One region of the Streptomyces sp. NPDC102451 genome, then DNA from elsewhere that is predicted to be linked to it. Evidence: riboswitches for the same ligand, from Rfam matches in the RefSeq annotation. Region 1 holds a riboswitch; the other holds the start of a gene.

Region 1 (11,569 bases):
CGTCGCCGCGCCCCACAGGACGAGCCCCGCGCTGAGGTTGATCGACTCCGACGACGACTCCTGGTTGTTGCCAGCCGCGAAGCCCTGGTGCCCGGAGGCCCAGCTGTGGCCCGCGTACACGTCGAAGCCGCGCAGGAACGGGTACGCGGAGTCGGTGCGGCTCGGGTTGGCGGTGTCCCGCACCAAGGTCTTGACCATGGTGCCCCAGGCGGAGTCGGCCGCCCACGCCTGGTCGTACTGGGCGACGATCGCCGCCGCGTAGACGTAGTAGCTGTAGTGGAAGTGGTGGTCGTTGAGCTCGGTGTCGCTGCCGTACGAGGCCGGGTAGCCGGTGAGGGTCTTCCAGTCCTTGTCGTAGCTGAACTCACTGGCCCCGCCCGCCGTGAACCACTCCTGGAGGCGGCCCTTCATCAGGCCGAGCAGCTTGTCCCGGATGGCCGTCTGGCCGATCTGGTCGGCCACCGGCACCAGCTGGGCGAGGCGGCCGAGCGCCTTGCCGGTCCAGTAGGTGTCGGCCGCCCCTACGAGCGGGTCGGAGGCGTTCGCCACCTCGTTCAGATAGCCGGTCAGCCGCGCCTTGTCGACGCCGGTGGACGCGGGCAGCGCGGGCAGCACGCCCTGGTTCTTCTGGCTGGTGGTGAAGGAGGCGGACTCCCGGACCTTCATGGTGCCGCGCGGGGAGACGTACGTGTACGGCGTGAGCGCATCGGAGGTGTGCAGCCACTGGTGGCGGTACAGCGCCTGGAGCGTGCCGCGCTCGGTGCCCTCCTTGGCCTCCGTGGTCAGGCTGTAGGTGGCTTTGACCGTGCCGCCGGTGGACTCCCAGGCCACCTTGGAGCCGGTGACGAAGCTGAAGGCGTACTTCCGGTAGGTCGCGAGCGCGTCCGTGGACGGCAGCACGGCGAGCGAGAAGTAGTCCTTGCCGCCGAGCCCGGCGGTGATCGCCGTGCCGGAGACGTTCCAGTCGCTGCCGGTCGGAGCGAAGAGGGCGTAGTGGTGGCCGGCGACCGTGATGCCGAGGACGTTGCCGTTGTCCGCGAAGACGGTGGGGGTGCCGGCCGTGGTGATGCGGGCGTCACCGCCGGAGCCCTTGGCGTACACGAAGGGCATGCCGTGGCCGATGGTCGTGCGCAGGGTGCGGGTGCCGTCCGACCAGTAGGGGGTGACGGTCCAGTCGGACCAGTCGTCGGCCTTGGTGTCCGGGGAGTTCAGCCCGTTGAGGCCGACGGTGAGGTCCGCCTTGTGCGCGTACTCGTACTGGCGGCCCTCCCCGACGATCGCGGGCGTGGTCGGGTAACCGACCTCCAGTCCGCCGGAGGTCGCCTGGTAGGTCAGCGGGTGCCCGTACATCGGGGTGGAGTACGGGTTGTCGCCGTACCGCTGGTAGGCGAGGGAGGACCACCAGTCGTTGGTCGGCACCGGCCTGTCCTTGGCCGCCGCCGTGAGCTTGGGCGTGACCGGAGCTCCGGTGTTGGTGGTGGGACCGGAGGTACCGGCGGGGCGGCTGTCGGTGTAGCTGCCGGAACCCGCGGGGATGGTGGCGGCTGCCGCCGGGGACGCGGCAGGGCCCAGGCCTACGGCGGCCAGGGCGAGGGTCAGGACCGCTGCGGCTGCGGGTCTGGAGAGTGAGGCTTGCATGGGGCAGCACCTCGTCACGGGGGGTGGAGAGCTTTGAGAGCGCTCTCAGATGCCAAGGAACGTAAAACTTTTAAAACTCCGGGTCAAGAGAGCTGACAGATACGGGAGTTGGGCGTAACGCATCGTTGCCATGCATTCGAGTGTTGACGGGAAGAGGCCCCTGGCAAGGTGCTCCGGGCTCAGAGGGTGGCCGCGGTGCTTTACGCTCCTGCCTGCACGGACCGTCCGCGCCCGTGTCCCGTGCAAGGCCCCGAGGTGCCGAATGACGCGTTCCCGCTGGTCGTTGCTGGTGCTCGCCCCGCTCGTGTGCACTCTCGCGGGCTGCGGGAGGCTCGCCGTCCCCCCGACCCCCAAGGGCGAGCCGATAGGGCTGTCCCTGCCCCAGGCCGCCGTTACGTGGACCGACGAGCGGGGCGGCAGGCTGGAGCTGAAGCCGGACGGAACGATCACCGCCGACCACGTCTGCAGCGACTACGACATCATCGACGGCACCGACGAACCCAGATCGGGATCGGGCACCTGGGAAATCCAGGCCGATGGGGACGGGACCACGGTCCAGGTGTCGTTCCGGGATGCCGGCGAGGAGAGCTGGTACGCGGCGCTGCGCAACGGCGGGACGCTCAAGCTCTGGACCTACGTGGGCGACCCCGACGAAGGCAAGCCCCTCTGCATACTGGCCGCTCCCGCCGGGTGAGACACCCGCAGCACGCAACGACGCCGCCCCCCGGGAACGGATCCCGGGGGGCGGCGTCGCACGGATACTGCGGTACTGCGGTACTGCGGGGTGCTACGGGTCCTGCATGGAGCTGCTGATCCGAGGATCAGAAGTCCATGTCACCGCCCGGCATGCCGCCCGGAGCGGCCGCAGCGGCCTTCTCCGGCTTGTCGGCGATGACGGCCTCGGTGGTGAGGAAGAGCGCGGCGATGGACGCGGCGTTCTGCAGCGCGGAGCGCGTGACCTTCGCCGGGTCGATGATGCCCTCGGCGATCATGTCGACGTACTCGCCGGTCGCGGCGTTCAGGCCGTGCCCGATCGGCAGGTTGCGCACCTTCTCGACGATGACGCCACCCTCGAGACCACCGTTGACGGCGATCTGCTTGAGCGGGGCCTCCAGCGCGAGCTTCACGGCGTTGGCGCCCGTGGCCTCGTCACCGGTCAGGTCGAGCTTCTCGAAGACGGCCGAGGCCTGGAGCAGAGCCACGCCACCACCGGCGACGATGCCCTCCTCGACGGCGGCCTTGGCGTTGCGCACCGCGTCCTCGATGCGGTGCTTGCGCTCCTTGAGCTCCACCTCGGTGGCGGCGCCGGCCTTGATGACGGCCACGCCGCCGGCCAGCTTCGCGAGGCGCTCCTGGAGCTTCTCGCGGTCGTAGTCCGAGTCGGAGTTCTCGATCTCGGCGCGGATCTGCTTGACGCGGCCCTGAACCTGGTCGCTGTCGCCGCCACCGTCGACGATGGTCGTCTCGTCCTTGGTGATGACGACCTTGCGGGCGGTGCCGAGCAGGTCGACGCCGGCGTTCTCCAGCTTGAGGCCGACCTCCTCGGAGATGACGGTGCCACCGGTGAGGATGGCGATGTCGCCGAGCATGGCCTTGCGGCGGTCACCGAAGCCCGGAGCCTTGACGGCGACGGACTTGAAGGTGCCACGGATCTTGTTGACGACCAGCGTCGACAGAGCCTCGCCCTCGACGTCCTCCGCGATGATCAGCAGGGGCTTGCCCGACTGCATGACCTTCTCGAGCAGCGGAAGGAGGTCCTTCACGTTGCTGATCTTGGAGTTGACGATCAGGATGTACGGGTCGTCGAACGACGTCTCCATACGCTCCATGTCGGTGGCGAAGTACGCCGAGATGTAGCCCTTGTCGAAGCGCATACCCTCGGTGAGCTCGAGCTCCAGACCGAAGGTCTGGGACTCCTCGACGGTGATGACGCCTTCCTTGCCGACCTTGTCCATCGCCTCGGCGATCTTGGCGCCGATCTCGGTGTCGGCAGCGGAGATGGAGGCCGTCGAAGCGATCTGCTCCTTGGTCTCCACGTCCTTCGCCTGCTCCAGCAGAGCGGCGGAGACGGCCTCGACGGCCTTCTCGATGCCACGCTTCAGAGCCATCGGGTTGGCACCCGCGGCGACGTTGCGCAGGCCCTCGCGGACGAGCGCCTGGGCGAGAACGGTGGCGGTGGTCGTACCGTCGCCGGCGACGTCGTCCGTCTTCTTGGCGACCTCCTTGACCAGCTCCGCACCGATCTTCTCGTACGGGTCCTCGAGCTCGATCTCCTTGGCGATGGAAACACCATCGTTGGTGATCGTGGGCGCGCCCCACTTCTTCTCGAGGACGACGTTACGGCCCTTGGGGCCGAGGGTGACCTTGACGGCGTCGGCGAGCTGGTTCATCCCGCGCTCGAGACCGCGCCGTGCCTCCTCGTCGAACGCGATGATCTTGGCCATGTGAAGTGGTCCTCCCGGACAGGGGTGGATTTCTCCGGACCGAGAGGCGCCCGCGACGGACGGCCAGCGTGCGCGGTGGTTCATTGCTCCACCGTGCCTGCGGGCCTCACCGGCCCGGTCCAAGTTTCTGTCACTCTCACCTGGAGAGTGCTAACGCCAATGATTAGCACTCGACCCCAGAGAGTGCAAGCGCCTTCCAGGGGAACCGCGGACGCACGCGGGGCCCGTACCCCGGTGGGAGGTACGGGCCCCGCGTGCGTGAGTAGTGTCGTCGGACGACCGCGCCGAGCTCAGCCGACGGCGAGCTTGACCATGTCGGCCTGGGGCCCCTTCTGGCCCTGCGAGATCTCGAATTCAACTCGCTGACCCTCTTCGAGGGTGCGGTACCCGTCCATCTGGATCGCGCTGTAGTGGACGAAAACATCCGCACCACCGTCGACCGCGATGAAGCCGTACCCCTTCTCCGCGTTGAACCACTTGACGGTGCCCTGAGCCATGCCTAACTCCCCTATTACTGGCCCTTGCACGAGCACCGCACTTCGCGGGCCCGGGTCAGAACTCACCCTCCGACAGGAGAGGGTGGCGTGCGCCGGAACGCGTCGACCGCGGCCGAATGTATCTGCCCAACTGCCCTCTGCAACAGGTCAATCGGACGAGAATTCTGGGCACACGTGATCGCACGCATTGGGGGAATTCATAGGATTCCAGGGCAAGTCGGGCCTGACAAAGGCCACTTATGCCTCAAGGAGTTCACGTACTTTGGCTGCTTCTTGTCGCGGCCGGGCGCATTCTCATATGCGGGCGGCATGGGCAGCTGCGGGGACTTCCCCAACTGTACCGCGCTCAACCATGCAGAATGGCCCCCTCCGCTTCTATCGCGGAGGGGGCCACGGTGCTCACACTGCGCAATGCGCGGGATCAGCCTCCGGCGACGGCCGGGATGATCGAGACGCCCGCGCCGTCCGGGGTGACCGCGTCCAGGCCGCCCTCGAAGCGCACGTCGTCGTCGTTGACGTACACGTTGACGAAGCGGCGCAGCTTGCCCTGGTCGTCCAGGACGCGGGCGCCGATGCCCGGGTGGTTCTGCTCCAGGGAGGCGATGACCTCGGAGAGGGTCGCGCCCTCCGCCGGGACCTCGGCCTGGCCGCCCGTGTAGGTGCGGAGGATGGTGGGGATACGGACCTTGACGCTCATGTGGGTGCCTTCCTTCGGTCTCGGGTGGTCAGAAGCTGTTGTCTTACTCCGGTTGGGATCAGGTCGAGGGGGCTGGTGCCTTCGGATCCAAGGCGGAGGAGGGCGTCGACGCGGAGCGTCGGCAACCGACGACAACGCCGGAGACGGAGGTGCCAGCCCCCTCGACCCCCGACCGGGGTAAGACAACAGCTTCTCAGTTGGCGGCGGCGAGGCCCGCGTCGCGGAACGCGTCCAGGCTGGGCCGGATCGTCGCCGACAGGCCGGTCGTGGGGGCGACCGCGTCGAGCGTCTTCAGTCCGTCGCCGGTGTTCAGGACGACGGTGGTGAGGGACGGGTCCAGCAGGCCGGCGTCGATCAGCTTCTTCGTCACGCCGACCGTCACCCCGCCCGCGGTCTCCGCGAAGATGCCCTCGGTGCGGGCCAGCAGCTTGATCGCGTCGACCACCTGCTCGTCGTTCACGTCCTCCACGGCGCCGCCGGTGCGCCGGGCGATGTCCAGGACGTAGGGGCCGTCGGCCGGGTTGCCGATCGCCAGGGACTTGGCGATGGTGTTCGGCTTCTGCGGGCGCACGACGTCGTGGCCGGCCTTGAAGGCGGCGGAGACCGGGGAGCAGCCCTCGGCCTGGGCGCCGAAGATCTTGTACGGCTTGTCCTCGACGAGGCCGAGCTTGATCAGCTCCTGCAGGCCCTTGTCGATCTTCGTGAGCTGCGAGCCGGACGCGATCGGGATGACGATCTGGTCGGGCAGCTGCCAGCCGAGCTGCTCGCAGATCTCGTACGCCAGGGTCTTGGAGCCCTCGCCGTAGTACGGCCGGAGGTTGACGTTGACGAAGCCCCAGCCCTCACCGAGCGGGTCGCCGATGAGCTCCGAGCAGAAGCGGTTGACGTCGTCGTAATTGCCCTCGATGCCGACCAGTTCGCCGCCGTACACCGCGGCCATGACGACCTTGCCCTGCTCCAGGTCGTGCGGGATGAACACGCAGGAGCGGAAGCCGGCGCGGGCGGCGGCGGCGCCCACGGCACCGGCGAGGTTGCCGGTGGAGGAGCAGGAGAGGGTGGTGAATCCGAAGGCGCGGGCGGCCTCGACGGCGATGGCGACGACACGGTCCTTGAAGGAGTGCGTCGGGTTGCCGGAGTCGTCCTTGACGTACAGACCGCCGGTCACGCCCAGCTCGCGGGCCAGGTTGTCGGCCTTGACCAGCTTGGTGAAACCGGGGTTGATGTTGGGCTTGTCCGCCACATCGGAGGGGACGGGCAGCAGCGGCGCGTAACGCCAGATGTTGTCGGGGCCCTCGGCGATGCGCTTCTTCAGCTCTTCGGGGGAGCCGCTCGGCAGGTCGTACGCCACTTCGAGCGGCCCGAAACAGGACGCACAGGCGAAAATGGGACCGAGCTCGAAACGCTCGCCGCATTCGCGGCAGGAAAGCGCTGCGGCGGGACCGAGGTCCACGGTGGAAGAATTGGTGTCGGCTGCAACTGTCTGCACGGCCATGATGGCGGAGGCCCTTTCTCCTCATCTTCCTTGCGACGTATTTCGCCACAAGACGGAATTGGCACCTTCCCCACCGTGACCTCGCGGTCGGCAGGAGGGTTGCCGGGACTTCAACGGGCCGTTCCCTCAGTCCCTCTGGATGAGCGCTATGGCACCGGACCATGGATCCGGGCGTTTATTCGCGGACCGACCCCGACATGCGAGGGTCATCCGCGTTGTTCAAGACTGTAACCGAAGCACCGGACGGTTGAGATAGTCGTCCGAACCGCGAGATGGATCACATACAGGGAGTATCGACCGTGCTGGAAGAGGTGGAACGCTGGCTGAGCAGGCGTTCCTGGTCTGCTGCCGACCGCCCGCTGGACCGGCTCACCGCCGCCCGCGCGCGGGATCCGCACCGTTCGCGCGTGAGCGTCGTCCTGCCCGCGCTGAACGAGGAGGAGACGGTCGGCGCGATCGTCGCGGAGATCCGGCGCGAGCTGATGGAGAAGGTGCAGCTCGTCGACGAACTGGTGGTGATCGATTCCGGTTCCACCGACGGCACCGCCGAGGAGGCGCGGCGGGCCGGCGCCCGGGTCGTGCACCGGGACGCGGTTCTCCCCAGGATCCCCGCGCTCCCCGGCAAGGGCGAGGTCCTGTGGCGGTCACTGCTGGTCACCAGCGGTGAGATCGTCTGCTTCGTCGACGCGGACCTCAAGGACTTCTCCGCGGACTTCGTCTCCGGGATCGTCGGCCCCCTGCTGACCGACCCGTCGGTGCAGTTCGTGAAGGCCATGTACGACCGCCCGCTGGGCGAAGCCGCAGGCCAGGGCGGCCGGGTGACCGAACTGGTGGCCCGCCCGCTGCTCAATCTGCACTGGCCGATGCTGGCCGGCTTCGTCCAGCCGCTGGGCGGCGAGTACGCGGTGCGGCGCTCCCTCCTGGAACGGCTCCCCTTCCCCGTCGGTTACGGAGTGGAGCTGGGCCTGCTCGTCGACGCACTGCACACGGTCGGCCTGGACGCGCTGGCGCAGGTCGACGTGGGCGTACGCAGACACCGCCATCAGGACGGCCAGGCCCTCGGCCGGATGGCGGCCACGATCTACCGCACGGCGCAGCTGCGGCTCTCCCGGGGGGCCCTCGTACGTCCCGAGATCACCCAGTTCGAGCGGGGACCCGGCGGATTCGTGCCGCACACCCATGCGGTGGACACCGAGGAGAGGCCGCCGATGCGGGAGATCGCGGAGTACGCGTCACGGAACGCGGCGTAACGGTTCTTCTGCGCCCGGCTCCACACCCGGCTCCGCACCCGCCCCACGCCCGTCTCCGCACCCGCTTCACGTTTGGCGGCTTCCCCGACGGGCTAGGTTCGGGTACATGGTCTCCGAGCACGCCGCCCAGGTCCTCGTCGCGTCCAACCGCGGCCCCGTGTCGTACGCACTGCGGGAGGACGGCACGCTCGACTCGAAACGGGGCGGGGGCGGGCTCGTCTCCGGCCTCAGCGCCGTGGACGACAAGCTGTGGGTGTGCGCCGCGCTCAGCGACAGCGACCGCGAGGCGGTCAGGCGCAGGGTCTCCGAGCCCGGGGTCCGGATGCTCGACATCGACGCCGGGGTGCACGCCGACGCGTACAACGGCATCGCCAACTCGGTGCTCTGGTTCGTCCACCACATGATCTACGAGACGCCGGTGGAGCCCGTCTTCGACGCGGAGTTCCGCAGGCAGTGGGCCTCCTACGAGGCGTACAACCGGGCCTTCGCCGAGGCGCTCGCCGAGGAGGCGGGCGAGGGCGCCTCGGTCCTGGTGCAGGACTACCACCTCTCGCTGGTCCCGGGCATACTGCGCGAGCTCCGCCCCGACCTGCGGATCGGCCACTTCTCGCACACCCCCTGGGCTCCCGTCGACTACTTCCGGCTGCTGCCCGACGACATCGGCGAGCAGCTCCTCAAGGGCATCCTGGGCGCCGACCGGGCCGCGTTCCTGACCCGCCGCTGGGCGGACGCCTTCATCGGCTGCTGCACGGAGATCCTCGGCGGCACCGGCCGCACCCGGATCGGGGTGCACGAGCTCGGCGCCGACGCGGACTTCCTGCGCCGCCGCTCCCGTGAGGCGGACGTGGACGACCGGATGGAGATCCTGCGGGAGCAGGTGGGCGCGGACCGGCGCACGATCGTGCGGGTGGACCGCACGGAGCTCTCCAAGAACATCGTCCGCGGCATGCACGCCTACCGTGCGCTGCTGGAGGAGCGCCCCGAATGGCGCGAGCGCGTGGTCCACGTGGCCTTCGCCTACCCCTCGCGGCAGGACCTCGCGGTCTACCGGGACTACACGGCGGAGGTCCAGCGGGTCGCCGACGCCATCAACGCGGAGTACGGCACGGAGGGCTGGACCCCCGTCCTGCTCCACGTCGACGACGACTTCGCCCGCTCCCTGGCGGCGTACCGGCTGGCGGACGTGGCTCTGGTCAACCCGATCCGCGACGGCATGAACCTGGTCGCCAAGGAGGTCCCGGTCGTCTCGGACCACGGCTGCGCACTGGTGCTGTCCCGGGAGGCGGGGGCGTACGAGGAGCTGGGCGAGGACGCGATCGTGGTCAACCCGTACGACGTGTCGGCCACGGCCACGGCGCTGCACGAGGCGCTCACCATGGACCCGGGCGAGCGCGGCGCCCGCACGAAGCGCCTGGCCGCTGCGGCGACGGCGCTGCCGCCGCAGCAGTGGTTCCTGGACCAGCTGGACGCGCTGCGGGCCTAGTCCTTCGTGATCCGCCGGGCGATCGAGTGGAGCAGCTCCGCCACCGCCACCGGGCCCGGCAGCACCAGGTCCGCGCGCTCGGCGAGTTCGGGGACCTCGGTGCCGCTGCACACGAGCAGGCCCTTCGTCCCCCGGGCGCGGAGCTCCTCCACGGCGGCGTACGCGGCGAGGTCGCCGAGGTCGTCGCCGGCGTAGAGCACGGCCTCCGCGCCGGTCTCCTTCACGTACTCCTCCAGCGCCACGCCCTTGTCCATGCCCGGCGGGCGCAGCTCCAGGACGAGGCGGCCCGGTTCGACGATCAGACCGTGGCGGGCGGCGAGGTCCCCGAGGGGCCCGCGCAGGGCCTCGAAGGCGCCCTGCGGGTCGGCTGCGCGGCGGGTGTGCACGGCGACCGCGCGGCCCTTCTCCTCGATCCAGGCGCCCTCGCCGACACCGGTCCCCGCCAGCACGGCGGGGAGCTCCGCGAGGGCGCCCTCGACGCCGGGGTCCGGGGCGGGGGCGTGCACGGTGGCGGTGGCGGCGTCCCAGCGTTCGGCGCCGTAGTGCCCGAGGACGACGAGATGATCAAGCCCGGCCGCCCCGGCGAAGCCGCCGTACCGCACGGCGGTGTCGGCCGGCCGCCCGGTGATCACGGCGACGGCGGCGACCTGCGGGGCGAGCGCGGAGAGGGCGGGGAGGACATCGGGGTGCGCCCGGGACTGCTCCGGGTCCGGGACGATGTCGGCGAGCGTGCCGTCGAAGTCCAACGCGACGACCGCACGCCGGGGCCGTTCGAGGAGCGCGGCGAGGCCGTCACGGCCGGCCTGGCTGGACGGGGTCGGGAGGGGACGTACCGGATTACCCATACCCCGAGCGTATCGGCGCCCACCGCCCACGGGACCACATCAAGCCCCGCCGGCGATTGAGGCGACCTCGAACAGCAGCCCCATCAAGCCCCGCCGGCGATTGAGGCGCGGGGTCCGGGGCAGAGCCCCGGAACGGGCCCGGCCCGGACCGGCGGCAGCCTCAGCGCCGCCCCCGCCTCGCCTCCCGAACCCTCCGCAGGCGGTTCACCGTCACCGGATCCGCCTCCAGCGCACGGCGGTCGTCCAGCAGCGCGTTGAGCAGCTGGTAGTAGCGGACCGGCGAGATCCCCAGCTCCTCCCGGACCGCCCGCTCCTTCGCGCCCGGCCCCGCCCAGGACCGCCGCTCCAGGGCCAGCACCGCACGCTCCTGCCCCGAGAGCGGGGCGGCGGAGTCGGCCGGTTCGTCGGAGGAGGCGGAGGGGGAGGCGGAGGCGGTCATATCAACCAACCTACCTACTCCGCGCTCTCCGCCTGCCGGGCCTTCGACGCGATCTCCACGAGCACGCTCTCCGGGCTGCCCCCGGGCTCGACCGCGGACCCGATCTTCTCCTTGATCGTCTCGCTGGCCTGCGCCCACGACGTCTTGCCGAACGGGTACAGCTGCGAGTTCGGCAGCGCCGAGAGGAACTCGTGCAGCGACTTGTGCTTGCTGTCGGCCTCCATCGCGGCGGACGCACTGCTGGTCACGGGCAGCAGGTCGTACTGGTCGGCGAAGGACAGCACGTTCTCGTCCGTGTAGGCGAAGTCGAGGAACTTGCCTATCTCGACCCGGTGCCCGTTCTGCTTGAAGCCCATCATCCAGTCGGCCACACCCATCGAGCCCTTGGTCGGCCCGTCGATCCCGGGCAGCGGGACCATACCGACCTGGACGCCCTTCTTCTCGGCCTCCTGCATCAGCGTCGGGTGGCCGTTGAGCATGCCCACCTCGCCCTCGGTGAACGCCTCGAAGGCCTTCGCCCGGTCGAGCTTCCCCGGGGCGACGGGCCCGGTGAGGCCCTTGCCGACGAGGTCCTTCTTCAGCCACTGGAAGGTCGTGATGTTGGCCGGGGAGTCGATGTCGTAGTTGCCGACCTCGTCCGTGTAGCCGCCGCCCCCGCTGAGCAGCCACATCAGGGTCTCGGCCTGGGACTCCTCCGGGCCGAGCGGCAGGGCGAAGGGGTAGGTCACGCCGCGCGCCTTGAGCGCGGTGGCGTCGCTCTGGATGTCGTCCCAGGTCTGCGGGG
Region 2 (11,569 bases), on a different contig from region 1:
ATCGTACTCCGGCGGACTGCCTGTCAGCACCGGTGAAGTCAGCGATTCGATGGGCCGTTCGGTGCGGACACACCCCACTGACACACCGAACGGCACCCCCCGGAGTGAGGGCGGGATAAGCGACCGACATAATGTCGGTCGTGGCGACAGCAACGACAGTAGAAACCGGGCACGCGCACCCGTCGGTCAATCGGCCGAACCTCACCAGCGTCGGAACCATCATCTGGTTGAGTTCCGAGCTGATGTTCTTCGCGGCCCTCTTCGCGATGTACTTCACCCTGCGATCGGTGATGGGACCCGATCACTGGAAGGAGATGGCTCACCATCTGAACTTCCCGTTCTCGGCGACGAACACCACGATCCTGGTGCTTTCCTCTCTCACCTGCCAGCTCGGCGTATTCGCCGCGGAGCGGGGCGATGTGAAGAAGCTCCGCACCTGGTTCATCATCACGTTCGTGATGGGTGCGATCTTCATCGGAGGCCAGGTCCTCGAGTACACCGAGCTGGTCAAGGAGGCGGGTCTCTCCCTGTCCTCCGACCCGTACGGTTCGGTGTTCTACCTGACGACCGGCTTCCACGGTCTGCATGTGACAGGCGGTCTCATCGCCTTCCTGCTCGTCCTGGGCAGGACATACGCGGCCTCGAGATTCACCCATGAGCAGGCCACCGCCGCCATCGTCGTGTCCTACTACTGGCACTTCGTCGATGTCGTCTGGATCGGCCTGTTCGCCACGATCTACATGATCAAGTAACCGGGCTCGCACCCACCCATCATCGACGCAGAAGATCCTGACACCGGGGTAATCCGTGAAAAAGCTCTCCGCACGACGACGCCATCCGCTGGCGGCGGTCGTCGTACTACTCCTCGCGCTGGCGGCTACCGGGGGGCTGTACGCCGCGTTTGCGCCTGCGGGTAAGGCGCAGGCCGACGAAACCGCCCAGTCCCTCGCCATCGACGAGGGCAAGAAGCTCTACTCCGTGGGCTGCGCCAGCTGCCACGGATCCGGCGGTCAGGGCACCACCGACGGGCCGTCCCTCGTGGGCGTCGGCTCCGCCGCCGTCGACTTCCAGGTCGGTACCGGACGCATGCCGGCTCAGCAGCCGGGCGCCCAGGTCCCGAAGAAGAAGGTCATCTACAGCCAGGCCGAGATCGACCAGCTCGCGGCGTACGTCGCGTCCCTGGGCGCCGGTCCGATCACGCCCACCGGAAGCCAGGTCGACCCTGCCGGCGCGGACGTGGCCAAGGGCGGTGACCTGTTCCGCACCAACTGCGCGCAGTGCCACAACTTCACCGGAAAGGGCGGCGCGCTGACGAACGGCAAGTACGCCCCGGACCTCGAAGGCGTGAGCCCGAAGCACATCTACGAGGCCATGCAGACCGGCCCGCAGAGCATGCCCTCCTTCCCGGACAGCACCATGCCCGAGCAGGAGAAGAAAGACATCATCGCGTACATCAAGACCGTCAACGGTGATGAGTCCGAAGACCCCGGCGGCCTCTCGCTCGGTGGCCTCGGCCCCGTCAGTGAAGGTCTCTTCGGCTGGATCTTCGGCCTGGGCGGCCTGGTCGCCATCGCCGTATGGGTCGCGGCCCACACCGCTAAGGCCAAGAAGTCATGAGTAGCCAACAGATTCCAGAAGAGAACCTGCCGGTAGAGCAGGGCACCGCGCACGGCGCGGTAGAGGGTGCGGGCGACCCGTTCGCCGACCCGGGGCTGCCGGCCCACAAGCCGCGCATCCAGGACATCGACGAACGGGCTGCGAATCGCTCCGAGCGAGCCGTCGCCTTCCTGTTCACGCTGTCCATGCTGGCGACGGTCGGCTTCATCGCCTCGTACGTCATCTTCCCGGTCGACAAGATCGTCTACATCTGGCCGTTCGGCCATGTGAGCGCGCTCAACTTCTCCCTGGGGCTGACCCTGGGTCTGGCCCTCTTCCTCATCGGCGCGGGCGCCGTCCACTGGGCGCGCACCCTGATGTCCGACGTGGAGGTGGCCGACGACCGTCACGCCATCGAGGCGACGCCCGAGGTCAAGGCCAAGGTCATGGCCGACTTCGCGGACGGTGCGCGGGAGTCCGCGATCGGACGGCGGAAGCTGATCCGCAACACCATGTTCGGTGCGCTGGCCCTGGTGCCGCTCTCCGGTGTGGTGCTGCTGCGCGACCTCGGTCCGCTGCCGGAGAAGAAGCTCCGCAAGACCCTGTGGGCCAAGGGCAAGCAGCTCGTCAACATGAACACCATGGAGCCGCTGCGCCCCGAGGACGTCGTCGTCGGTTCGCTGACCTTCGCCATGCCCGAGGGCCTGGAGGAGGACGCGCACGACTTCCAGACGCAGATCGCCAAGGCCGCCCTGATGATCATCCGGATCGAGCCGGACAACATCAAGGACAAGCAGGAGCGTGAGTGGGCCCACGAGGGAATCGTGGCCTTCTCCAAGATCTGCACCCACGTCGGCTGCCCGATCAGCCTGTACGAGCAGCAGACGCATCACGTGCTCTGCCCGTGCCACCAGTCCACCTTCGACCTCTCCGACGGCGCCCGCGTCATCTTCGGTCCGGCCGGTCACCCCCTTCCGCAGCTGCGGATCGGTGTGAACAGCGAGGGCAACCTCGAGGCGCTCGGTGACTTCGAAGAGCCCGTCGGTCCTGCCTTCTGGGAGCGCGGATGAGTACTGCGACGGAAACACAGCGCAAGGCGCCCGCCGGTGAGCGGGTGGCCGACTGGGCGGACGGCCGGCTCGGCATCTACGGCCTGGCCAAGGCCAACATGCGCAAGATCTTCCCGGACCACTGGTCCTTCATGCTCGGTGAGATCTGCCTCTACAGCTTCATCATCATCATCCTCACGGGTGTGTATCTGACGCTGTTCTTCCACCCCAGCATGAACGAGGTCGTCTACCACGGCTCGTACGAGCCGATGCAGGGCATCCGGATGTCCGAGGCCTACGCCTCGACGCTGGACATCAGCTTCGACGTCCGCGGTGGTCTGCTCGTCCGGCAGATCCACCACTGGGCAGCGGTGATCTTCCTCGCCGGCATGTTCGTGCACATGTTCCGGGTGTTCTTCACCGGCGCGTACCGCAAGCCGCGTGAGATCAACTGGCTGTTCGGCTTCCTGCTGTTCGTCCTCGGCATGTTCACCGGGTTCACCGGCTACTCGCTCCCGGACGACCTGCTCTCCGGCACGGGTGTGCGCTTCACGCAGGGCGCCATCCTGTCGATGCCGATCGTGGGCACGTACATCTCGATGTTCCTGTTCGGCGGGGAGTTCCCCGGCGGCGACATCATCGCCCGGTTCTACTCGATCCACATCCTGCTGCTGCCGGGCATCATGCTCGGGCTCGTGGTCGGCCACCTCATCCTGGTCTTCTTCCACAAGCACACCCAGTTCGCGGGTCCGGGCCGTACGAACAAGAACGTCGTCGGCATGCCGCTGCTGCCGGTGTACATGGCCAAGGCCGGCGGGTTCTTCTTCCTGGTCTTCGGCTTCATCGCCATCATCGCGGGCATCGCCTCGATCAACCCGATCTGGGCGCTCGGCCCCTACCGTCCCGACCAGGTGTCCACGGGCGCCCAGCCGGACTGGTACATGGGCTTCGCCGAAGGCTTCGTCCGTGTGATGCCCGGCTGGGAGATCAACCTCTGGGGCCACACGCTGGTCCTCGGTGTGCTGATCCCGCTGGTCCTGTTCGGTGTGATCCTGGCGGCGCTCGCGCTCTACCCGTTCATCGAGTCCTGGATCACCGGGGACAAACGCGAGCACCACATCCTGGACCGGCCGCGCAACGCTCCGACCCGGACGGCGCTCGGTGTCGCCTGGGTGACGATCTACTTCGTCATGCTCATCGGCGGCGGCAACGACATCTGGGCGACCCACTTCAGCCTGTCGCTCAACGCGATCAGCTGGTTCGTCCGGATCGCGTTCTTCGTCGGACCGGTCCTGGCGTTCGTCGTCACCCGGCGGATCTGCCTCGGCCTCCAGCGCCGGGACAAGGAGAAGGTGCTGCACGGACGCGAGTCCGGCACCATCAAGCGCCTGCCGCACGGTGAGTTCGTCGAGATCCACGAGCCGCTCGGCCAGGGGCAGCTGCACACGCTCACGGCGCACGAGCAGTACAAGCCGCTCGAGATCGGCCCGACGGTCGACGAGAACGGTGTCGAGCGCAAGCCGTCGGCGCTGCAGAAGCTGCGGGCCAGGCTCAGCAGGAGCTACTACGGCGAGGACAACCAGATCGCCAAGCCCACCGCCGAGGAGTACAAGGAGATCACCAGCGGCCACGGCCACCACTGATCACCTCAGCTGAACGCCACAGCGGGAGCCCCGTCCATCCGATGGACGGGGCTCTTCGCTGTCCCCGGGGCTGGATAGGGTGGGAGGCATACGTGTATCGGCTGTGGACCCCAGGAGCGGACCATGAACGTTGTGACCCAGGACGGCGGCGACAGCGTGGCGGCCCGTACCTGGCCCGGCGTGCTGACCCCCCTCCTGCGCGGTGAGCACCTGGGCGCGGACGACACCGCGTGGGCCATGGACCGCATCATGAGCGGCGAGGCCACCGACGTGCAGATCGCCGGCTTCGCGATCGCCCTGCGGGCCAAGGGCGAGACCGTCGACGAGGTCACCGGACTCGTCCGCGCCATGTACGAGCACGCCCACACCATCGAGGTGCCCGGCCGTACGGTCGACATCGTGGGCACCGGCGGCGACATGGCCAAGACGGTCAACATCTCCACCATGTCGGCCATCGTCGTCGCGGGGACGGGCGCCAAGGTCGTCAAGCACGGCAACCGTGCCTCCTCCTCGGCCAGCGGGGCCTCCGACGTACTGGAGAAGCTCGGCGTCAATCTCGAACTGACGCCGCAGCGCGTCGTCGCCGTCGCCGAGGAAGCGGGCATCACCTTCTGCTTCGCGGTCAAGTTCCACCCCGCCCTGCGGTATGCCGCCAGGGCGCGCAAGGAGCTCGGCACGCAGACCACGTTCAACATCCTGGGCCCGCTCACCAACCCGGCCCGGGTGCGCTCCCAGGCCATCGGCGTCGCCGACCCGAAGATGGCGCCCATCGTCGCCGGCGTGCTGGCGGACCGGGGGAACTCGGCGCTCGTCTTCCGGGGGGACGACGGCCTCGACGAGCTGACCACGACGGCCACCTCGCGGGTGTGGATCGTCCGCGACGGCGCCGTCCGCGAGCAGGCCTTCGACCCGCGTGACGTCGGCCTGGAGCTGGTTCCCGTCGAGGCGCTGCGCGGCGCCGACTCCGCGTACAACGCGGACGTGGCCCGCCGGCTGCTGGACGGGGAGACCGGCCCCGTACGGGACGCGGTGCTGCTCAACACCGCTGCCGCGCTGGTCGCGCTTGACCCGGGCGCGGGCACGCTGGAGGAGCAGCTCTCGGCCGGGATCGCGCGGGCCGCCGAGTCCATCGACTCGGGGGCGGCCAAGGGCGCGCTGGAGCGCTGGGTGGCGGCCAGCAACGCCTGAGCGCGCACGGTGTGAGCCAGGGCGCAGTCCGGATCGCGGACTGCGCCCTTGCGCGTCACCGTGGGTATGGCAAGATGCTGCGCAGGTCATGAGTGACAGCGACTACGGCCCCGGCCCGCTGTCCGGCAACCCTCCGTCCGTGGCGGGGTGCCCCGGGTGAAGACCAGGCCGCAGGCAGCGAGGTCTGTGGCAAGCGCGGGCCCCTCGGCATCGTTCGGATGCCACCCCTTGGGGTCCTGGTCCCAGGGAGCCTCTTGTGAGCAAGCGAATGCGATAGGGCGCCACGCCCTTCTCCGCACACCTCTTTTCCTTTCTTCCCGCGCTGCCGCGCACTGCCGCCGGCGCGAGGATTTCGCCTGCCTCTTACGGGAGTTCGCCATGTCTGTCTCCACCGCTGCCGTCGACCAGTCCATTTGTGCCCCGCTGCCGGTTCTGGGTGCCGATGTCACCGTTCCGCTCGTGACGGGCGGAGACGTCACCTACGCCGCCCTCGACTATGCGGCCAGCGCCCCCGCCCTCCAGCGGGTGTGGGACGACGTGGCGGCCTACGCCCCGTACTACGGCAGCGTGCACCGTGGCGCCGGATACCTCTCGCAGCTCTCCACCGATCTGTTCGAGGGCAGCCGCGAGACCGTGGCGCAGTTCCTCGGCTGCCGTGCGGAGGACCAGGTGGTCTTCACCCGCTCGACGACCGACTCCCTCAACCTGCTCGCCGCCGTGCTTCCCGCCGGCTGCGAGGTGTTCGTGTTCGAGACCGAGCACCACGCCTCGCTGCTGCCCTGGCGCGACGCCCGCGTCACCTACCTCGACGCCCCGCGCACCCCGGACCAGGCCGTCGCCACGCTGGAGCGGGCACTGGCCGACCGCGAGCCCTACGGACCCGCACTGGTCTGCGTGACCGGCGCGTCCAACGTCACCGGGGAGCTGTGGCCGGTGCGAGAACTCGCCGCCGCCGCCCACGCCCACGGGGCGCGGATCGTGCTCGACGCGGCGCAGCTGGCGCCCCACCACCCGGTGGACATCGCCGAGCTGGACGTCGACTGGGTCGCCTTCTCCGGGCACAAGCTGTACGCGCCCTTCGGCTCGGGTGTCCTCGCCGGCCGCGCCGACTGGCTGGTGGACGCGGAGCCGTACCTCGCGGGCGGCGGCGCCTCCCGCAAGGTCGCCCGGCGCACCGACGGCGGTGTGGACGTCGAGTGGCACACCACCGCCGCCCGCCACGAGGCGGGATCGCCCAACGTCATCGGCGTCTACTCCATCGCCGCCGCCTGCAAGGCCCTGACCGAGGCCGGCTTCGACCGGCTGGTCGCCCGCGAGCAGCAGCTGGTGACCCGGGTCCGCGAGGGCCTCGCCGACGTCCCCGAGGTCAAGGTGCTCTCGCTCTTCGGCGGCGACGCCCCGAGGGTCGGCGTCATCTCCTTCGTGGTCGAGGGATGGAACAGCTCGCACTTCGCCGCGGCGCTCTCCGCCGAGTACGGCATCGGGGTGCGCGACGGACTGTTCTGCGCGCACCCGCTGGTGCGGACCCTGCTGGGCAGTGAGCCCCAGGACCCGGGCGAGTGCGGCGCGCCGGAGGCCGGGCCGGGGGAGAGGTCCCTCAACGCGATCCGGGTGAGCTTCGGCGCCGGCACGCCGGACGAGCACATCGAGCGGTTCCTGGGTGCCGTCCGCGAGCTGGTGAGCAAGGGCGCCCGCTGGACCTACCGCACCGAGGAGGGCCGCTGCGTGCCCGACCGGGGCGCGGCGCAGGTCTGACACGGATACGGCTCCGGCCGGGCACGGGAGGCATCTCCCGTGCCCGGCCGGAGCCGTATGCAGTACGCCGTACTAGCCGTCGAGACCGATGGCGAAGGCCGCCTCGAGGTCGTGCTGCGAGTACGTACGGAAAGCTACATGGGTGTCGGTGGCCTCGACGCCCTGGATCTTGCTGATCCGGCCGGGGATGACGTCGGCGAGATCGTCGTGCCGGGGCACCCGGACCATGGCGATCAGGTCGTACGTACCGGTGACCGAGAAGACTTCGCTGACACTGTCCAGCGCGGCGATGGCCTCGGCGATCTCGGGAATCCGGTCCACGCTGGTCTTGATGAGAACGATCGCGGTGATCACGGCTGGCTTTCTCCCTCGGTGGCCGTGGCTGGAGACTTCACTCTAGTCCCCCGGAACCGCACCCAGGCGTAGAGGAACCCGGCCGAGAAGCCCGCCACGTGGGCGAGGTACGCCACGCCCGGGCCGCTGCCCGCGCTCTGCGCCGCCAGCCACTGCAGGACGAACCAGAACACCAGCACGATCCAGGCGGGGAAGCGCAGCGGCAGGAAGAAGAGGAAGGGGAAGAGGCTGGTGACACGGGCCCGGGGGAAGAGGCAGAGGAACGCGCCGAGCACCGCGGAGATCGCCCCCGACGCGCCGACCAGCGTCTGGTCGGACCCCGCGTGCACCACGGCGTAGGCCACCAGGGCGAAGTAGCCGCAGATGAGATAGAAGAACGTGAACTCGGTGCGGCCCATGCGCTCCTCGGCCATCGCGCCGAACACGTAGAGGAAGAGCAGGTTGCCCAGCAGGTGCAGCCAGCTGCCGTGGACGAAGAGCGCGGTCAGCGGGGTCAGGGCCGCGTGCGCGGAGCCGTCCATGAGCTCGCTGGGGATCACGCCCCACCGCTCGAAGTACCCGGCCTGCGCGGCCAGCAGCGCGTCGCCACTGCCGTAGACGGGGTTGAACCCGGAGAGCGGGCTGATCAGGAACACCGCGCAGCACAGAGCGATCAGCCCGTACGTGACCGGGGCACCGCCCGCCGCGGCCGCCGCCCCGAGCTCCCGGGCCCGCTTCCGCCAGTGGACTTCCCGCCGCTCGGTCACGTACAGAGCATGACGCACCAGGTGAGAACGGGGCAGACCGCCTCGCCGTGTCGATAGGTATGCGCAAGGCCGTAGGGTTGCGGCAGGACATCCGCAGTTCGACGGCGCACCGCGAGATCGAAGACCTGGGCACGTACAAGACTCGACGAACGACGAAAGAGGACGCAACGATGACGACGGTTCCCCAGCCGACGGACGGGACCCGCTGGCGCTGCACGCTCTGCGGCAACCTGACCCGTTTCGATGTGACGCGCTCCTCGAAGGTCGTGGAGTACGTGCATCTCGACCTGGCCGGGGAGTCGAGTGTCGAGGAGCGCGAGGTGGTCAGTGAGACCATCGAGTCGGTGCGCTGCCGTTGGTGCAACGCCGTGGACCAGATCGAGCTGGTCGACAGGCCTGGTGCCGACTCCTGACGGGGTCGTGCGGACAGACATATTGGGGTGATGGATGGTGGAGCAGCCGACAGGCGGCGCCGGACCGGCCGACGCGGCCGACGGTACCGCGGAGTCGCTCGACCGTCCGCTGCCCGAAGGCGTGCGCCGCAAGGTCGTGGCGCTGGTCTCGGACGCCTTCGGCGGCCTGACCGTCGGCGAACTCCCCGCCCAGCTACGGCAGTACGCACGCTTCACCCCCAGCAGGCGGGCCAAGTTCGCGGGTAACGCGATGGCCGCCGCCCTGGAGAGCGACCCGGTGTTCCGCCGGCGCATCGGCGAACGGATCGGCCAGACCCAGCCGGAGCTGGCCGACGCCCTCACGTCCGGTGCGCCGCCCGCCGCCGCCGACCCCGTCGATGTGGCCGCCGCCGCGTACGTGCTGCGGCCGGCCGGCTGGGTCAAGCTGGTGGCGGCGGCCGGCGAGGAGGTCCAGCGGGCGCACGCGGAGCGGGCGGACGAGGAGACCAGACGCGAGCTGGAGCGGCTGCGCGAGGAACTCGACCACGCCCGCGGCCAGACCAGGGCCGACACCGAGCGGCTGCGCTCGGAGCTGGACGCCGCGCGCAAGGAGAACGATTCGCTGCACCGCAAGCTGCGCAGCGCCCTCAACGAGGTGAAGCGCGGGGAGGCCGCTCTGCGCAAGGCCGGCGCCGAGGCGGACGCCGTGCGGGCCGAGGCCGCCGCCCAGGTCTCCGCCGCCGAGAGCGAGTCCCGCCGGCTCAAGGCGCGGCTGGCCGAGGCGGAGGCCTCCGTCGAGGCGGGCCGCCGGGCGGCCAGGGAGGGCCGCTCGGTCGAGGACATGCGGCTGCGGCTGCTCCTGGACACCGTGCTCGACGCGGCACAGGGGCTCCGCCGTGAGCTCGCCCTGCCCCCCTCCTCGCTCCGCCCCGCGGACGGCGTCGAAGCGGTGGAGCCCGGCCGGATGTCACCGAAGGACATTGCGGCCAGGGCGCTTTCGGAGACCGATCCGGCGCTGCTCGACCAGCTGCTCGCGCTGCCCCAGGCGCATCTGATCGTCGACGGCTACAACGTCACCAAGACCGGCTATCCCCAGATGCCGCTGGAGAAGCAGCGGTTGCGTCTGCTGGGCGGGCTCTCGGTCCTCGCGGCGCAGACCGGCGCCGAGATGACCTGTGTCTTCGACGGCGCCGAACTGGCCGTCCCGGTCCTGCTGGCGCCGCCGCGCGGAGTCCGTGTGCTGTTCAGCAAGGCGGGGGTGACCGCCGACGAGCTGATCCGGCAGCTGGCGCGCGCCGAACCGCCGGGCAGGCCCGTCGTCGTGGTCTCCACCGACCGTGAAGTGGCCGACGGTGTGGCGAAGGCCGGGGCGCGGCCGGTCGCGTCCGCCTTGCTCCTGAAGCGCCTTTCGCGCGTCTGATGCGTCATGTGAGACATGGGTGGCTTGCCGGAATTTATGGAACGTACCGTCAAGTCGTCGCTACACGCAGTGTGATGAAAGTAAAGAAGTGCCTGGTGTGACGAGATTTTGCTCGTGAGGATTTGAACTGATCACAAGATGGTCACTAGGGTCAGGCCTCGAACCTTCGCACGGTTGATTGCCCATCCGGGGTGACGGCGAAGGAACCGCCGAGTCCGTGACGTGCACGGAGCCGGGGATTCGCCTGTATCCCCCCACAGCCCGGTAGGCGGCTCGAGGAAGAAGGAGCTCGCCTTCGTGGCGTCCCACCGTCGTCCCAAGCAGCCGAGCCGCACCCGTGTGACCGTGCTCACCGCGACCGCCGCAGCGGCCGTCGCCCTGACCTCCCAGGCGGCCCACGCCGACCCCAAGCCGACCAAGAGCGAGGTCAAGGCCAAGGTCGACAAGCTCTACCACGAGGCCGAGGTCGCCACGGAGAAGGCCAACGGCGCCAAGGAGCAGCAGGACAAGCTCAAGAAGCAGGCCGACGCGCTCCAGGACAAGGTCGCCCGCGGCCAGGACGAGCTCAACACCCTGCGCGGCGAGCTCGGTTCGCTGGCCACCGCGCAGTACCGCTCCGGCGGTCTCGACCCGTCGGTCCAGCTGCTGCTCTCCTCGGACCCGGACAGCTTCCTCGACCAGGCCTCCGCGCTGGACCAGCTGACGGCCAAGCAGGCCGAGTCGCTGCAGAAGATCCAGGCGAAGCAGCGCACCCTCGCGCAGCAGCGCCAGGAGGCGCAGGGCAAGCTCGCCGACCTCGCCGACGTCCGCAAGACGCTGAACGAGAACAAGAAGAAGTACCAGGGCAAGCTCGCCGACGCCCAGAAGCTGCTGAACACCCTCACCGCCGCCGAGCGCGCCAAGATGGCCGCCGACGAGCAGCGCGCCAGCCGCGCCGCCGGTGACCGGGTCGACCTCGGCAACGAGGTCCCCGCGTCCGCCCGTGGTGCCGCCGCCCTCCAGGCCGCGTCCACGCAGCAGGGCAAGCCGTACGTCTCCGGCGGCACCGGCCCCAACTCGTTCGACTGCTCGGGTCTGACCCAGTGGGCCTACGCCCAGGCCGGTGTCCAGATCACCCGTACCACGTACACCCAGATCAACGACGGTGTCCGGATAGGCCGCAGCGCCCTGAAGCCGGGCGACCTGGTCTTCTTCAACAACACCTCGCACGTGGGCCTGTACGCGGGCAACAACCAGATCCTGCACGCCCCGAAGCCCGGTGCCGTGGTCCGCTACGAGTCGATGGACTACATGGGCACCTTCCAGTTCGGCGTCCGCGTCTGACGCCCGAACGGGCGAATCGCGGCACCCCTCGGCAACGCCCCGCCCCGCCGGAGACCAACAGGTCACCGGCGGGGCGCCGCTGTTTCCCGCCCTCCCCGCACCC

What was found. Region 1 has a riboswitch for S-adenosylmethionine ahead of thrC (threonine synthase). Riboswitches for the same ligand answer to the same signal wherever they lie in the genome.
Region 2: another riboswitch for S-adenosylmethionine. It lies ahead of ACIRD8_RS02580 (aminotransferase class V-fold PLP-dependent enzyme); the one in region 1 lies ahead of thrC (threonine synthase).

Annotation. Positions count from the first base shown of each region.
Region 1 is NZ_JBIWKD010000003.1:515,182-526,750, forward strand. Features, by position in the region: gene ACIRD8_RS09475 (glycosyl hydrolase) at 1-1,638, opposite strand, end outside; gene ACIRD8_RS09480 (hypothetical protein) at 1,901-2,332, shown strand; gene groL (chaperonin GroEL) at 2,460-4,082, opposite strand; gene ACIRD8_RS09490 (cold-shock protein) at 4,373-4,579, opposite strand; gene ACIRD8_RS09495 (MoaD/ThiS family protein) at 5,001-5,276, opposite strand; gene thrC (threonine synthase) at 5,470-6,768, opposite strand; SAM riboswitch class I at 6,787-6,914, opposite strand; gene ACIRD8_RS09505 (glucosyl-3-phosphoglycerate synthase) at 7,068-8,018, shown strand; gene ACIRD8_RS09510 (trehalose-6-phosphate synthase) at 8,125-9,501, shown strand; gene otsB (trehalose-phosphatase) at 9,498-10,346, opposite strand; gene ACIRD8_RS09520 (DUF3263 domain-containing protein) at 10,507-10,785, opposite strand; gene ACIRD8_RS09525 (extracellular solute-binding protein) at 10,800-11,569, opposite strand, start outside.
Region 2 is NZ_JBIWKD010000001.1:533,643-545,211, forward strand. Features, by position in the region: gene ACIRD8_RS02555 (heme-copper oxidase subunit III) at 132-752, shown strand; gene ACIRD8_RS02560 (c-type cytochrome) at 808-1,617, shown strand; gene ACIRD8_RS02565 (Rieske 2Fe-2S domain-containing protein) at 1,614-2,666, shown strand; gene ACIRD8_RS02570 (cytochrome bc complex cytochrome b subunit) at 2,663-4,288, shown strand; gene trpD (anthranilate phosphoribosyltransferase) at 4,412-5,476, shown strand; SAM riboswitch class IV at 5,561-5,678, shown strand; gene ACIRD8_RS02580 (aminotransferase class V-fold PLP-dependent enzyme) at 5,855-7,231, shown strand; gene ACIRD8_RS02585 (Lrp/AsnC ligand binding domain-containing protein) at 7,304-7,585, opposite strand; gene ACIRD8_RS02590 (rhomboid family intramembrane serine protease) at 7,582-8,331, opposite strand; gene ACIRD8_RS02595 (hypothetical protein) at 8,502-8,744, shown strand; gene ACIRD8_RS02600 (NYN domain-containing protein) at 8,782-10,143, shown strand; gene ACIRD8_RS02605 (NlpC/P60 family protein) at 10,441-11,466, shown strand.